Regions from separate parts of the Paenibacillus sp. FSL P4-0338 genome, predicted to be linked through region 2. Evidence: predicted binding sites of a transcription regulator. Region 2 holds the regulator's gene; the other holds the start of a gene.
The links. The regulator Rex, encoded in region 2, represses fermentation and respiration genes when NADH is low (regulators of the CRP and FNR family bind a similar motif). The targets are predictions, from matches to a motif close to TTGTGAAATATTTCACAA.
Positions count from the first base shown of each region.

Region 1: ric (iron-sulfur cluster repair di-iron protein) is a predicted target of Rex. The motif match lies at 3,931-3,948, and genes of this name have one in related genera.

Region 1 covers NZ_JBBOCG010000001.1:2,821,782-2,829,877, reverse strand. Annotated here, with positions in the region: gene MKZ07_RS12640 (TVP38/TMEM64 family protein) at 1-114, opposite strand, end outside; gene MKZ07_RS12635 (Gfo/Idh/MocA family protein) at 277-1,212, shown strand; gene MKZ07_RS12630 (hypothetical protein) at 1,245-1,571, shown strand; gene MKZ07_RS12625 (winged helix-turn-helix transcriptional regulator) at 1,697-2,014, shown strand; gene MKZ07_RS12620 (hypothetical protein) at 2,303-3,025, shown strand; gene MKZ07_RS12615 (DUF6773 family protein) at 3,134-3,580, opposite strand; gene MKZ07_RS12610 (helix-turn-helix transcriptional regulator) at 3,558-3,782, opposite strand; gene ric (iron-sulfur cluster repair di-iron protein) at 3,979-4,704, shown strand; gene MKZ07_RS12600 (hypothetical protein) at 4,837-5,523, shown strand; gene nirB (nitrite reductase large subunit NirB) at 5,791-8,096, shown strand, end outside.
Region 2 covers NZ_JBBOCG010000001.1:2,558,388-2,566,483, forward strand. Annotated here, with positions in the region: gene MKZ07_RS11300 (aminoglycoside adenylyltransferase domain-containing protein) at 1-547, opposite strand, end outside; gene MKZ07_RS11305 (cell wall elongation regulator TseB-like domain-containing protein) at 781-1,302, opposite strand; gene MKZ07_RS11310 (amidohydrolase) at 1,332-2,633, opposite strand; gene MKZ07_RS11315 (redox-sensing transcriptional repressor Rex) at 2,623-3,273, opposite strand; gene dinG (ATP-dependent DNA helicase DinG) at 3,412-6,273, opposite strand; gene MKZ07_RS11325 (hypothetical protein) at 6,392-7,030, opposite strand; gene panD (aspartate 1-decarboxylase) at 7,145-7,528, opposite strand; gene panC (pantoate--beta-alanine ligase) at 7,521-8,096, opposite strand, start outside.

The sequences.
Region 1 (8,096 bases), 260 kb from region 2:
CATGGACAAATACAAAGGATGATCCTCTCTAAGCCAGGCCAGAAGTTCATACCTGTAGATAAACGCGAGGATTATGCACGAAACATATAGAATAACCGTTAGCCATTTTCTCATTATACTATGCCCCTTCTTCACTCCATCCATTTCATCATACTGAAAAAAAAGCAATTAATGCAATTATTGAAGCAAAGATCATTGTTCCCGCAGCATGACACGGTATAATACATCTATAAGGGAATAGAAATTCCCCCGAGTATGTAAGGAGAGATGCTGTTAATGAAACTACCTGTCCGCAAAAGAGTGGCAATGATCGGCATTGGCGATATTGCCCGTAAAGTCTATTTGCCGCTGCTCTCCCGGCATGATCAGGCCGAGGTGGTGGGTGTGCTCAGCCATTCCTCTGCTACGGTCGAGCGGGCAGTTCAGGCTTATCGCCTTCAGCGGGGCACAACCGAGCTTACGGAGCTGCTGTCCTGGGATCTGGATGCTGTGTTCATACATAGTCCAACAACTACGCACTATGAGCTGGTTACCTCTTGCCTGAAGCATGGGGTGTCCGTGTATGTGGACAAGCCGCTCTCCTATGATCTTGAGGAATCCCGCCGGATGGCAGAGCTTGCTGAGAACAAGGGGCTGCTGCTGGGGGTGGGCTTCAACCGCCGCTATGCCCCAATGTATGTTGCCGCCAAATCCTGGCTGCATAAGGCCGGAGGCATCAGTCAATCCACAGCAGTCAAACACCGTACGAAGCTGCAGCAGGGCAGCAGCCATGAGACGATCCATGATGACCTGATCCATATGCTGGATCTGCTGCTCTGGCTGTCCGGCGGAGATTATGAGCTGCTGCACAGCAGCCTGAGGGCGGATGCGGAGGGACGGCTTCTGCAGGCTTCGGGAATGCTGGGTTGGGAGAACGGCACCACCGGCCATTACAGCATGGTCCGGGATGCCGGGGCTGATCTGGAGAAGCTGGAGCTGCACGGACATGGCAGATCGGTTGAGGTGACGGATATGGAACGGGTTATATTATATGAGCAGGGCTCGTTGCCGCGCACGCAGAACTTCGGCAGCTGGGATACCGTGCTGGAGCGCAGAGGCTTCAGCGGAACGGTCAGCCATTATCTCAGTAATATAGCGACACCGGAGCAGTGCGGGATTTCCGCTTCGGCTGTATTGCCGAGCCATGAATTAGCAGCAAGACTAAGCCGCTGAGCAGTCAGAATCGCAGCAGAGAGGAGAACAACATGGAGGATTACGACAACAAGTCGATGGAAGAGCGGATCATCGAGAGCTATAAGCGGGACGAGGAAATGATGATTCTCGTATTTGCCCAGTGGTGTGTGAATAATAAGCTGGACCCGCATGCCCTGTATCTGCAGGCTTATCCGCAGCAGGAGGGCAATCAGGCGCTGGCCAATGCGCTGGCCCTGACGGTATCCGCAGAGGAGGCGGGGTTCATCTCCGATGATACGGTGCTGGGTGTACTCTCTCTCTATAGCAACGATGATCTTGCCTATGTGGTTACAGAGGCCATCCAGCTTAGACGCAAGGCAGAAGACACCAAAGATTGAGAGTGGAAATATAATAATAGTGGTTAATGAACTTTTTTTTGGCAAACGATGTTCATTCCAGAATAAATGTGGTAAAATTATATATACTAACTAATTGTAAGCTTCATAAGTGAGAGGTGATAACCATGGAAGAACATCAATTGACGATGTGCCCGAGATTTGAGACGGCTTTTTCGTTTCTGGGCAAGCGTTGGAACGGACTCATTATTCAGACCTTGATGAGCGGCCCCAAGCGGTTCAAGGATATTTCCGGACTGATTCCGTCAATGAGCGATAAGATGCTGTCCGAGCGCATGAAGGATCTGGAATGCGAGGGCATTCTGGTACGACATGTGTACCCGGAAACACCGGTGCGCATTGAGTATGAATTAACAGTGAAGGGCCGTGCGCTTGAGCCGGTCATGCAGCAAATCCAGTCCTGGGCCGAGAGCTGGGTGGAGTAGCAGTACCGTAATATATATTTGATGACAGCCTCTTGCCGATTATCGGGTAAGGGGCTTTTCATATGCTGTTTTACTTGTTTATGCAGATTTTGCCCAAATAAACCTTGCACTTAGGCCCTACCTGTGTAATATAATAGAACATACTAAATATTACGGATGTGTGGAAGCGTTAACAAAAGTAGGAAAAGCTCAGGGTTATATGGCAGCGCGGATGCTTACGGGATGTGTTTTGGACGATGCTGATGGAAGGAAGCGGAGGGCTTACACAACTTTTAGGAGGCGAAGACCATGACCATTACCTTGTTTTCCCGGGAAATAACCTATGGAAAAAAGGATGTCGCCGAACTGGAGACTGCTTCGATTAAAGTACAGCTGATCTATGACAAGGTGCTGTTCATGCTTCATAACCATCTCCCGGATTCTCTGTGGGATGCGTGGATCGGCGTGCCGTATGAGATCATTTCTTCTCTATATAAAGGGGATAATGACAGCGGGAGTGTGTTTCAGAAATGGATTCAAGGCCCGTCCGGATGGAAATGCATCGGCTGTGAACGGCATTGTCTGGAGCCGGTAACGGCTAAGGAAGGGAGTGGCTCAAATGTACAGCGCCGTTTTACTTTTCATAATGGAATCAGCCAGAGCATGGTACTTCAAGCTGTGATCTGGTCCATGTATGAGAATACCCGGCTGCTCCAGCCTTACTTGGGGGAGGAGGCTTTTCTGAGCGAGGAGGATATGGAGCTAATCTCTGTATATTTCGTGCCAACCTATCTGACCCCGGTACCACTGAGCGAATTGAACAAACCAGCCAAAGAATATAAGGACAAGAACATCAGAGTGTATCAGGAATGGATCTCTGCCCCCGATCTGGTGCTGCAGTGGAACGGCGGCCTGACCGAAGGCAGATGGATGACGGGTGTATATGTGGATCATTCAAGGTTCGCCGGACTTGGCCCCTATCTGAAGGATGCGCAGGGCAAGCGGACTTATATGCAGGCGACGGTTCAATAAAAAAAGTGGAATTCGAAAAAAGAGTTGAACTTGAAGCCAGGTCGTCGCTGCGGCGAACATTTGGACTTCCGGCCGCTGCCCAGTTTGGATTTCTTGATATTAACCGCTCTACTCCGCCCGGTTATTCCTCCGTCGGATCAAGTACACAGTGCTTAAGATGACCAGTCCAGCTGTAACAGAAATGATTAGAATGACTGTCCCGTTCGCACCGCTGTCAGCTGCTGATTGGGCGGCGGTTGGATTCACGAAGGTAACGATAAGGATACAGGCCGCCACCACAATGGCCAGAATTGCACCCGCAATGCTTCTCCCGCCCACTCCGCTCTGCCTGCTGCCCGGTCCCACATACGCACCGCTCCAGATCAAGCGTACCAGATAGAAACCCACACCCAGCATGAAAATTGTGTAATTGCCCAGCGGATACTCCAGCCACTTCATTCCGTAGTTTTGCAGCCCCATATCTGCCAGCAATAAGAATGCCATCAAAAGAAATGCCTGATTCCCCGCCTTATGCCGCTTCTGCAGTTGTCTCTCATCCAGGTTCGTTCTGCTCATCCTTCGTTCCCTCCCAAAATAGTTGATCCAGTGTCTTCCCCAGTGTTACACAAATGTCAATGCACAACCTCAGGGTGGGGTTGTAATCACCGTTCTCAATCGCGATAATCGTCTGCCTTGTGACCCCCACGGCATCTGCGAGCTGTTTTTGCGACATGTCTTTTGCCGCTCGGGAAGCTTTGAGCCTCAGATTTTTCCCCATTCCCTCACCTCACTCATAGTGTAAAATATATAAAACAAAAAGTCTAGTATATTTTACATTTGGAGTACTGTATTTCTCGTTCAATAAAATTTTATATATTCAGTGCGTACAATCACAAGTTCCGCCTAATGCCAGTGATAAGGTGTAGAAGTGAAAAGAAGCACAAACCTACATCTTAACCTGAGGAGGGGCCAACATGGCGTCCAATCAATTAAACGATACAACAATTCATCCCGGGTTCACCCCGGAAGCAATGGTCAGAGATATTGTTCTGCAGTTCCCCAAAGCAGCAGATTATTTCAAAGCACAGCGGATCGATTTCTGCTGCGGAGGCGCAAAGCCGCTGGCTGAAGCCGCTGCTGAGAAGGGTCTTGACCCGGCAGCAATGGTACAGGAGCTGAACAAGCTGCAGGAACAGCATCCGGTGCTGGAAGAGGATACCGCCTGGAACGAGGCTTCGTCAGAGGAGCTGGTGGATTATATTGTGAACAAGCATCACCGTTATCTGCGTGAAGAGCTTCCGCTTATCAGTCAAAATGTAACCAAGGTGTTCCGCGTTCATGGTGAGGATTCACCGCATCTGGGAGAAATGCACCGTCTGTTCAATATGCTGCGTGAAGAGCTGTTGCAGCATACGGCGAAGGAAGAAGAGAGCGAATTCCCTAAGATGCTAGCCTACACCCAGAACCCGACTGAAGAAGGACTTACTGAGCTGCGCGGATTGCTGCATAATCTGGAAGCTGAGCATGACGGGGCGGGAGAGATTCTGCGTGAGCTGCGTAGAGTTACTAATGACTATACACCGCCCGCGCATGCCTGCACGACTTATCGCCTGACCTATGCCCGTCTTGAAGAACTGGAAGGCATGACCTTCGAGCATGTGCATCTGGAGAACAACATTCTGTTCCTGCGTTATCAATAGGACCGGCTGCAATGGATAAGTCCCTTCGGGGACTTTTTACTTTTTATACCGGCAGAAATGATTTGAGAACCCTTCCTCTATGCGTTATCCTTAAAGAGTCCGGGAAAATACATATGAAGGCGGTGCCGTGGGATGTCCACGAAATGGATGCGCTTAATGCTGTGCCTTCTCTTGCTGGCCGCGGCAAGCGGTTGTGGCTTGGGATCAGGGAATGGCGGCAGCAGTAACGGAGGCCAGGGACTAACCTTTTCAGTCAAGGTGGGTGACAGCGAAATGGCCGGAAGCTCAGCCAGATTGCTTAACGAAGCTTACGTGCCTGGGAATTCAATAATAGAGCTGTTTAGGAAGAGTGGCGTTGTTACATTTTCAGCGGATGGAACTAATATTCTTGAGGTGAATAAGGTTTCCCTGGGTCAGGATATGAGCTGGGAGATTCAGGTGAACGGCAAGAAGGTTCAAGAGCTGAATACGACCCTGGAACCGGGTTCGGCCATTACGATGTCAGCAGGGCCTGCCGGAGCCGGAAAGATGTTTCAGCCTGTCATCATCACTGTGAACGGGGGGAGCGAGCAGCCGGAGCTGACACATTCGAATGTGCTTTCTTTTATGCAGGATATGTCCGTCAAGGGATTGCTCCAGAACAGCGGTATGGTCCAGCTTGCCGAAGATAACCGGACGGTGCTTACTGTGATGGAATATACCCCGCTCAGCAGCGAGGAATGGAGACTGAAGGTCAACGATAAAGGACTGCTCGGCAATGGAGTGGACATGAAGCTCAGTCCGCAGGACAAGCTGGAGATCTCTCTGGTATTGAAATAAGTGAATGAAGTAGATGAGTGAGATTGTGTACCCGATGAACGGATATCTGTGCGAAACTGCATGGGTATCCGTTTTTTTGAATAATAAATCTCTATGCTTCACGCCAGAAATTGTCCTATATAAGAACGGCGAAGTCATTTTCAGTTGTGTGAAAAAATTCACATAAGATGTGACTGTGGTCACACTTGCCATGGAATGGGGGACAGTATAATTTCTCTATCAGGTAAGTTATTGAAGAAATCAGAGTTTCTGAAGGAGGGTCTACCAATGGCAGCGGAAAGAGAAAAGTTAGTGCTGATTGGAAATGGCATGGCGGGAGTAGGCACTATTGAGCAGATTCTGAAGCTGGGCGGCGCTTATGATATTTCGGTCTTCGGCAGTGAGCCGCATCCCAACTATAACCGGATTATGTTGTCCTATGTACTTGAAGGCAGCAAATCGATTGAAGACATCATTCTCAACGATCTCGGGTGGTATGAAGATAATCATATTACACTGCATACCGGTACGACGGTCACCAGGATCGATGATCAGAACAAACTAATAATGACCGATAATGGACTGGCGGTTCCTTACGATAAAGCAATTATTGCAACGGGTTCGAATTCTTTCATTCTCCCCGTACCCGGCAGCACCAAGGATGGAGTAGTCGGCTTCCGCGATATCGCGGATTGTGATGCAATGCTGGCAGCGGCGAAGCAGTACCGCACGGCGGCTGTGATCGGCGGAGGACTGCTGGGTCTGGAAGCTGCGAAGGGCCTGGTCAATCTGGGCATGGATGTTACCGTTGTGCATCTGCTGGAGGATCTGATGGAGCGCCAGCTGGACCGTACCGCTTCTTCAATGCTACAGGCAGAGCTTACGCGTCAAGGTGTGAGATTCGCCATGGGCAAGCAGACGGTTGAATTGACCGGAGAAGAACGGGTGACTGGTCTACGATTCAGTGATGGCAGTGTGCTGCCGGCAGAGTTTGTAGTGATGGCTGTTGGAATCAAGCCGAATGTCCAGCTTGCGAAGGACAGCGGAATCACTGTTAACCGCGGGATTGTAGTTGACGATTATATGCAGACTTCTATGGCAGATGTGTATTCTGTCGGTGAATGTACAGAGCACCGGGGAACCTGCTACGGACTCGTTGCACCGCTATTCGAGCAGGGTATGGTTCTCGCCAAGCATTTGTCAGGTGTACAGACTCCGGGCTATGAAGGATCAGTTGTAGCAACCAAGCTCAAAATTTCCGGGGTAGATGTATTCTCCGCCGGTGAATTCACCGAAACGCCGGAGCATACCGTCATTTCTGCCAAGGATGAATGGAAGCGAACCTACAAGAAGATTTTGCTTAAGAATAATGTGATTGTCGGTGCCGTTCTGTTCGGTGATGTAACGGAATCTGCCAACCTGCAGAAGCTTGTGAAAAACAGCACAGAGATGACCAATGAAATCTATGATGAGGTTATGGGCACAAGCTGCTGTGGCGGAGGCGGAGCCAAGAAAGGCATGTCTGTTGAAGCGATGGCAGATGAAGAAATCGTCTGCGGCTGCAACGGCGTAACCAAAAAAGCGATTGTTGATGCTGTTACGGAGAACGGCTTCACTACGGTAGATGAGATCAAAGCCTGCACGGGTGCAACCCGCTCCTGCGGCGGCTGTAAGCCAGTGGTGGAGCAGATTCTGCAATTCGTTCTCGGAGACAGCTTCCAGCAGAGCACCAAGCAGGGAATCTGCAGCTGCACCTCGCTTAGCCGGGATGAGATCGTTGCCGAGATTACGGCAAAAGGCCTCCGGACTACCAAGGAAGTCATGCATGTCCTGGACTGGAAGCAGGCAGAAGGCTGTTCCAAATGCCGCCCGGCTGTGAACTATTATCTGGGGATGATCTACCCTGACACTCATGAAGACGAGAAGGAATCCCGGTTCGTCAATGAACGGATGAGCGCCAATATTCAGAAGGACGGAACTTATACAGTTATCCCGCGGATGTATGGCGGGGTGACCACTCCTGAGGATTTGAAGCGGATTGCCGATGTGTCCCTGAAGTATGATGTGAAGGTTGTGAAGGTAACGGGCGGCCAACGTCTTGACCTGATCGGTGTCAAAAAAGAAGATGTACCTAAGGTGTGGGAGGAGCTGGATATGCCGTCCGGCTATGGGTATGCGAAGTCGCTGCGTACAGTAAAAACTTGCGTGGGTTCGCAGTTCTGCCGCTTCGGCACACAGGATTCCATGGGCATGGGCGCTATGCTTGAGCGTAAATATGAGCGGCTGGATATGCCGGCCAAGTTCAAGATGGCGGTTAACGGCTGTCCGCGTAACTGCGCAGAATCGTGCACGAAGGATATCGGAATTGTCGGCAACGACGGCGGCTGGGAAGTGTTCATCGGCGGTAACGGCGGGATTAAGCCGCGCATCGCAGATGCCTTCTGCAAGGTGAAGACCGACGAGGAACTGGTTGAGGTCTGCTCCGCTGTCATCCAGTACTACCGTGAGACCGGTAATTACCTGGAGAGAACCTCCGAATGGGTAGAGCGTATGGGTCTTGAGCATATCCAGACTGTGGTTATGGGCAATGACGA
Region 2 (8,096 bases):
GTGTGTAATAGAGTGGAGCATTCCCAATATTCTGCGGCGCATCATCGACATCCCTGATAATGGAATCCAGATAGTACCTCTGGTCTACCGGCGCAAAGGCCTCGCGTATCGGCTCCCCGTACAAGATAAACCCGCGATGGTAGACTACTGCAAAATGTGCCGCCAGATCAGCATCCTCAAAGCCGCCGCACAGATAATTCTTATCGGTTCTATACCGCTCTAAATGAGCTTCTGAAAAGTGAAATTCAAATGGCGTAGGATACACAAAGTTATGCAGGTATGTCTTCAGGACGATAGACAGTTCAATTCCGCGCTTATTCGGCAGACTGTCATGAAAGGCTACGATACGACCGGCAAGGCTATGACTGACCTCTGCGGGGAGCTTGTCCTCTACTACAATGAGCAGATCAATATCGCTTGAATCCGGTTGAAAACAGCCCATGGCCAGGGAACCGTGCAGATAAATCCCCGACAGATTATCCCCCAGCTCTTCCTTAAACAAATCCACCGCCTGATCCAAATATGCTAAAACTTCCAATTTCTTCATCCTCCTTGAGAGACATATATGCAGGTTGGCGATAGCATTCGAGGAATACAATCAGTATATCAATTCAAGTATATTAATCGATGTATCTCAAACCATATATCTCCATTAAGCCACAGTTCCCCGTCTGCCACCAGTCCCAGAACAGTTCCAGATTATTTTCGACATGATGGATACAAAAAAACGGAAGAACAGATAATCTGTTCCCCCGCATGTTATTCTGCTGAGCGCTTAGCTTAACGGTTGGGCAAACTGTACCCCTCACCGATGGCGCTGCCATCCTTGAAGCGGTAGAAGTTGTAATAGAATCGCCCGTCTTTTTTGTAAAATAGCTGCCAGGCATATTCCCCGTTATATACACCGGGCAGCAGCCGTTCGATCTTCACGTCCGGTAACTGATCGGCTATGATTCCGCGCATTTTCTCTTCGGAAGTGCCTTTGCTCAGCTCTTCAGCATACAGGTCGTTGTCGCCTCCGGCAGGCTTGCCCTCCAAGGTGAAACGGACCCACACCATCAGATCGGTCCCGGCTTCATTTTTGCCGGTTAGCACCCAGTAGATCTCATTCTCATTCCAGACGGATTTCTGAGCCTTGGTTACCTCCGTTAGTCCGGCACGCGTCCGGGCCAGCTCCTTGGCCTCATTCCGCTCGTTCCACTGGTCCTTCATAATGTAGGCATAGAACTGGCTTAATCCGAACAGAAGGAGCAGCACCACGGTAAGCCCCAGCCAGATCCATTTTCTCCTCTTCTTCTTCACAACGCTGCTTCCTTTCCCGTTCTCCTGAATTACCGTTTAAGCAGGCTCTCGAACGTCTCCTGTGCTTTGCGGCGGATAGCTTCTTCATCCAGTGTCAGGCATTGTCCATGCTTCACAACCTGCTGGCCGTTCACCCATACATGCTCCACATCCTTGGCACTTGCCGAATAGACGGCATGGGAGAGCAGATCGGTATGCGGCAGCAAATGCGGCTGGTCAATATCAAGCGCGATGAAGTCGGCCTTCATTCCTGCTGCAAGCCGGCCTACCCCGCTTAGGAAAATAGACTGAGCCCCGTATTCCGTGGCCATCAGTAGCGCTTCAGGAGCCGGTACCGCTGTAGGATCACCGCTTACGCCCTTGTGGATCAGAGCCGCCAGCCTCATCTCTTCGAACATATCCAGATTGTTGTTGCTTGCCGCGCCGTCTGTACCCAGGGAGACCTTAACCCCGGCTCGCAGCAGCTCAGGAACACGTGCAACCCCGCTGGCCAGCTTCAGGTTACTGCCGGGGTTATGCGACACGCCAACGTTATAGCGGGCCAGAATCCCGATCTCTTCATCGTTCAGATGAACCCCGTGGGCAATGAGCGAAGGACGGGTGAACATCCCCAGCTTCTCCAGATGTGCGACCGGACGAAGGCCGTAGTCAGCCACGTTCTGCTCCACTTCATGGCGCGTCTCGGACATATGGGTATGCATCGGCAGGTCCAGATCATGGGCAGCCTGCACAAACTTCATGAAAAACTCTGGAGGACAGGTGTACGGAGCGTGCGGTGAGAGCATAGTTGTAATTCTGCCGTCAGCCTTGCCGTGCCAGTTACGGGCAAAAGCAACCGCCTCAGCGAGCTTTGCTTGCTGTACCTCTTCCGGGCACAGCCCAATTACGCCGCGCATCAGCACCGCACGAATACCGGACTGCTCCGTTACTTCCGCTACCCGGTCCATATGATCATACATATCGAGGAAGGTGGTTGTGCCGCCCTTCAGCATTTCCAGTACGGACAACGAGGTTCCCCAATATACATCATCACCAGTGAATTTCTCTTCCATCGGCCACATCTTCTCCTGCAGCCAAGTCTGAAGCACCATATCGTCGCCGTATCCGCGCAGCAGTGACATGGCCGTATGCCCATGGGTATTGACCAGACCCGGCATGAACAGCAGACGGCTGCCGTCTACGACCTGAGCGCCATCCTCCACTACCGGCTCAGCTTCACCTATGTAAGTAATCAGATCATTCTCCAGGGTCATATACCCGCTTAGAACCGGCTTGTCGCTGCCCGGAACCAGGAAGTGCCCGTTCTTGATTATCGTGATCTTACTGCTCATCTTCTGCCTCATCCTTTCCATCATGCAAATAATAGGCCAGGCTCTGCAGATCTGTGGTGAAATCTGCGGCATGAATCCGGATATTGGCAGGCGTCTTGAGAATAACCGGTGCGAAGTTCAGAATCGCCTCAATGCCGGAGTCCACAAGAATATCAGCTACATTCTGGGCTTCGCTGTCAGGTACGGTAATAATCCCGATGCGGATGCCCTGCGAGCGGATTGTGCTGCTTAACTCCTCCATCGGCTGCACAACCAGCGAGTTGATCTGCTGGCCCACCTTCGGCGGGTAGGCATCGAAGATCGCAGTAATCTTCATCGTATCCTTCAAGTAAGCGTTGTAGTTAGACAAGGCATGACCGAGATTACCGGCTCCAACCAGTGCAACATTAATTTGCTGGTCAAGCTTCAGGATATGGCGAATCTTCTCAATTAGATAGGATACATCGTAGCCGATACCCTTCCTGCCAAAATCACCGAAGTAAGCCAAATCCTTACGGATCTGGGCGGGATTCAGATCAAGCTTCTGGCCCAGCTCCTGAGAAGAGACTGTGGAGATTTCACGTTTTTGGAGATCGTTCAGGAAACGCAGGTACACTGGGAGCCTGCGCACGACGGCCTCCGATATTTTATCCGATTTCATGTATTCTCCTCCTTAATAGTTGTGTTATACCCGTTCAATTATAGCAACCGTGCCCCCCGCCTGCCGGATCGGCAGGACAGGGCGGGAACGGATCTTCAGGTTAATCATGACTTATTAATAATAGCAATAGCAGATGAATTAGGAAACCCCGCCGTCTTCCAGCCATTCGGCAATTCTCGGGACCATCTGCTCGGTGAGCATATGCTCCATCTTGGGACCGGGGAGTGAATACAGGAAGTACTTTCCGTAATGCGATTCAATTACTCTAGTATCGTACACAATTACGATGCCCCGGTCCTGCGCCGTGCGGACCAGCCGCCCGAAGCCCTGCTTGAAGCGGATGACTGCCTGCGGCACGGACAGCTTCATGAACGGGTTCTTCTTCTGTGCCTGAAGCAGCTCCGACTTCGCTTCTGCCAGCGGGTGATTCGGCGGCTGGAACGGCAGTCTGACAATCGCCAGGCAGGTCAATGCTTCTCCCGGAATATCTACCCCTTCCCAGAAACTGCTGGTACCGAGCAGGACCGAAGCCGGGCTGTCCTGGAAGCGGCGGATCAGCTTGCTCCGGCTGCCGCCCTCCACACCTTGTCCGAGCACCGCGATATCCTGGGAGGCAAGCGCCTCCTTCAGCGGGTCATAGACCTGGCGCAGCATCTTGTAGGAGGTGAACAGCACCAGCATTCGCCCTCGTGTAGTTACAGCAGTCTCGGCGAGGGAATGAACAAGCGTGTCCACAAAACGGGCATCCCCTATACTTCCCTTGACGCTCGGGAAGTCGCGGGGAATGACCAGCAGAGCCTGCTCCCGGTATTTAAACGGCGACGGAAGCAGCGCTGTCATCAGACGCCCCTGCTCCGCAGCTTCACCAAGGCCCAGGTTATCGATCATGAACTGGAAGGACTTATCCACGGATAAGGTGGCCGAGGTCAGGACAATACTCTTCTTCTTGTCGAAGAACAGCTCCCTGAGCTGGGTACTGACATCTACAGGAACGGCATACATTTGCAGCGACTTGCCTTTATAATTACCGCTTCCCTCCAGCCAATACACGATATTCTCATCGTTCAGGCCCATGAAGAAGCGGATCTGCTCTCTAATGGATGCCAGATCCTTAAATAACCCGCCGATATCGGTCACAAGACTGTCCGAGGAGGATTGGCTGTCCGTGTCACGCATCTCACTGAGCATCTTGTCACCCTTGCGGATGATATCGCTCAGACTGAGGTTCAGCGTATTCTCAAGGGCCGCCAACTCCTCCCAATCCTTCGGCTTCTTGCCCGGCTGCAGGCGGGCCACCAGCTGGCCTGCTTCACCGGCTCCGGCATCGCTGCGCTCGGGCAGCAGGCTGAAGAGCCGGTCGCTGAGCGCATCCCAAGATTCCTTCACCGTCAGCAGATCGGGATAGATCCGGTCGATCACGCCGCTCCATTCGGAAGCCTGCTCACTGCCCGAAGACTGCAGACTCTGGCGGAGGGCAGGCAGCTGCCCGCTCCGGCTATCCTTATAGAGGCGGGTGAGGGTATGGGCGAATGTGAAATATTTCATCTGCATGCCAAGATGCTTGCCGGCAATATCTTCCAGATGATGGGCTTCATCAATCACAAGATGATCGTAAGCCGGAAGTAGCTGATGCCCGGCTTTGACATCTGCGAACAGCTTGGAGTGATTGGTGACCACCACATCAGAGATCCCGGCTTCATGCTTGGCCCGGTGGTAATAGCATTTGCGGAACCAGGGACAAGCCCGTCCCAGGCAGGAGTCGGTATCACTGGCTACAGTCTCCCAGAAATCGCCGCCCCGTCCGCTTAAGTTAAGCTCCTCATCATCGCCGGTCGTCGTCTGGGTCAGCCAGACAAGCATTTGCGCAGCGGTGAGCGCTTCTTCTCTTGGACTCGTAAAGTCCTTTTTATTCATTCTATGTTCGAACTTGCGCAGACACAAATAGTGCCCTCTTCCCTTAAAGATGGAGGCCTTGAACGGGAACGGCACAACGCTGGTTAAGAGTGGGATATCCCGCTCACGCAACTGGTCCTGAAGGTTAATGGTATGAGTGCTGACCATCACCTTTTGATCACTTTTCACACTATGGTAGATGGCCGGAAGCAGGTAACCCAGCGACTTGCCGGTGCCGGTTCCCGCTTCAATCAGCAGATGCTTGTCCTTCTCAAGCGCTGTAATGACCTCATGGATCATCAGCTCCTGGGCCTCACGGCTCTCATACTGTGGAAGAACAGCCTTCAGCCGCTTCGTTACCTCATCCATATACTCTTCAAAGGTAATATTCTCCAGCGGATTGACGTTTCCTTCCTCCCGGGGCGTTGCCAACTCTGCCCAATCCCCCACAGCCAGCGCAAGCTGGCGGTAGAAGCTCAGCTCTCCTTCCGGCTGAAAGGTCTCCATCTCCCGCTCCCGCAGCAGACCGTCGAAATACCAGGCCAAATCACTGTCTTCGTCTGCGAACAGCTCATTCAGCCGCTGAATAGTCAACAGCGGCAGACTGTGCAGCTCTTCCAGACATTTAAGCAGCACAATAGCCGTGGCAAGCGCATCACTGTCAGCCTGATGGGGACGGTCATGCGTAATGCCGAAGTGGCTGCTTACCGCGCCTAGCTGATAGGTGCTCAGCGAGGGAAAGCATATTTTGAGAAAATCGATGGTATCCAGAATCCGCCCCTGAAACGGCAGGTAGCCGCAGCGGTCCAGCGCATTCTGCAAAAAATGAAAATCAAACGCTACATTGTGTCCGACGAGGACGACATCATCCAGCAGCGGCACCAGCTCCATCATCATCTCATCAAGCTCTGGCGCATCCTGTACATCACTGTCTGTAATTCCGGTCAGGCCCGTAATAAAAGGAGGAATGGGTGCTCCGGGCTTGACGTAGGAACCATACACCCGGGAGATCGTCCCGTCTTCTTCTATAATGGCAAGGCCAACCTGGATGATTTCTCCCACAGATTGGGTTCCCGTAGTTTCAAAATCAAGCACGGCAAATTTCATTATAAGTTCTATTCCCTTTCACTTGAGACTCTTTATCAGCATAACAGAAGTTACGAAAAAAGGCGATGCACACCCCAGAAAGTGGTGGGGCGCATCGCCTAAAGGAACCGGGAAAAAGTTATAAAAGCGAAACCAGCTGATGGCCAAACTCCAGCTTCCCGCCCCGTCTGCGGCATACCTCCAGATTCACATTCGGCTCCGGCAGATCCGGGTCATGCAGCAGCGACAGGCTAAACAGCTCACTGGCTTCATTAAAGCGTTCCTGGGAAGCACGGATACAGCCCAGCGCATTATAGATCATCGCCTTCAGCTTCACCTCACGGATCAGGCCCAGCATGTGATCCAGATGTCCCCAGGCAATCTCGCCTTCACCTTCCTGCAGATAAGCCATGGCCAGATACAGGCGGGCAGCGAGGCTATCCGGATATTGTGCCGTAACCTCCCTGAACTGTTCAATGCACTTGCGGTACATCAGCAGCTTGTAATAGCCCTGGCCCCTGACAAAAGCATCCATCCCAAGCTCGGGCGCTTCCTCTTCCGGCAACTCCTCTGGCGGACCCTGGAAATCGGCCTGTTCCCGGAACTCGCTCAGCTTCTCGGCGAAGAGCAGCCACTCATCCATTACATTATCACTGATTCGGTGGAGCATATTATACTTGGATAAAAGATCGCTTCGGCGGGCACCCTCCGCAGTAGGATAGTCGGTTTTGATCTCCTGGAGCATCTTGTTCATCTCAGCAAATAAATGTTGAAACACCGGACATCCCACCCTTACTGATAATGAAGTCAGCTTAAGCTTGCCTTCCTTCATTTTTAGCAAGTACAGGTGTCTTCATCCCTGCCATTGATTACATGGCTCAAAGCGCGGACTTCAGGCAATTGTAGCGTGAATCTCATGATCCGCCAGCTTCACCGGCTTGTTGCCTTCATCAACGAACACCACCGTCGGCTTATGCGCTGCCAGCTCTTCTGAGGACACCACAGCGTAGGAAATAATAATCACGGTATCGCCGGGCTGTACCAGACGAGCTGCTGCCCCGTTCAGACAAATGACGCCGCTGCCGCGCGGACCTGGAATGACATAAGTCTCCAGACGGGAACCATTATTATTATCCACGATCTGCACCTTCTCGTTCTCCAGCAGGTCTGCGGCTTCCATCAGATCCTCATCAATGGTAATGCTGCCCACATAATTGAGATTGGCTTCGGTGACCGTTGCCCGGTGGATCTTGGATTTCATCATATGTCTAAACAAGAGCGTGCGCCTCCTTAGGAATAAATACATTATTATCAATCAGACGGGTTCTGCCGAACTTCACAGCCAGAGCCATTATAACCTCTCCGCCCGCTTCCGTCAGCCTGCTGGCGCCTTCCAGCTTTTCCAGATCAGGGAAGGTTAGAATCTCCGCATAATCAATGACCGCAAACGGCGATTCAGAAATGACCGAGACCAGCAGACCGCGTGCTTCATCTACCGTACGGATGCCGCCCTCTTCCATAGCCTGGCGCACTTCGCGCAGGGAACGCGATAATACCAGCGCCTGTCTGCGCTCCTCGCTGCTCAGATAGACATTACGGGAGCTGAGCGCCAGCCCGTCTTCCTCGCGCACAATAGGACAGGCGATGATGTCCACGTTCATGTTAAGATCAGACACCATCCGGCGGAGAACAGCTACCTGCTGGGCATCCTTCAGTCCGAAAAAGGCGTAATCCGGCTGCACGATATGGAACAGCTTGCTGACCACAGTAGTTACCCCGTCAAAATGTCCCGGACGCGAAGCGCCGCAGAGCTGTGTGGTAAGCGCGGAGACCGATACGCCTGT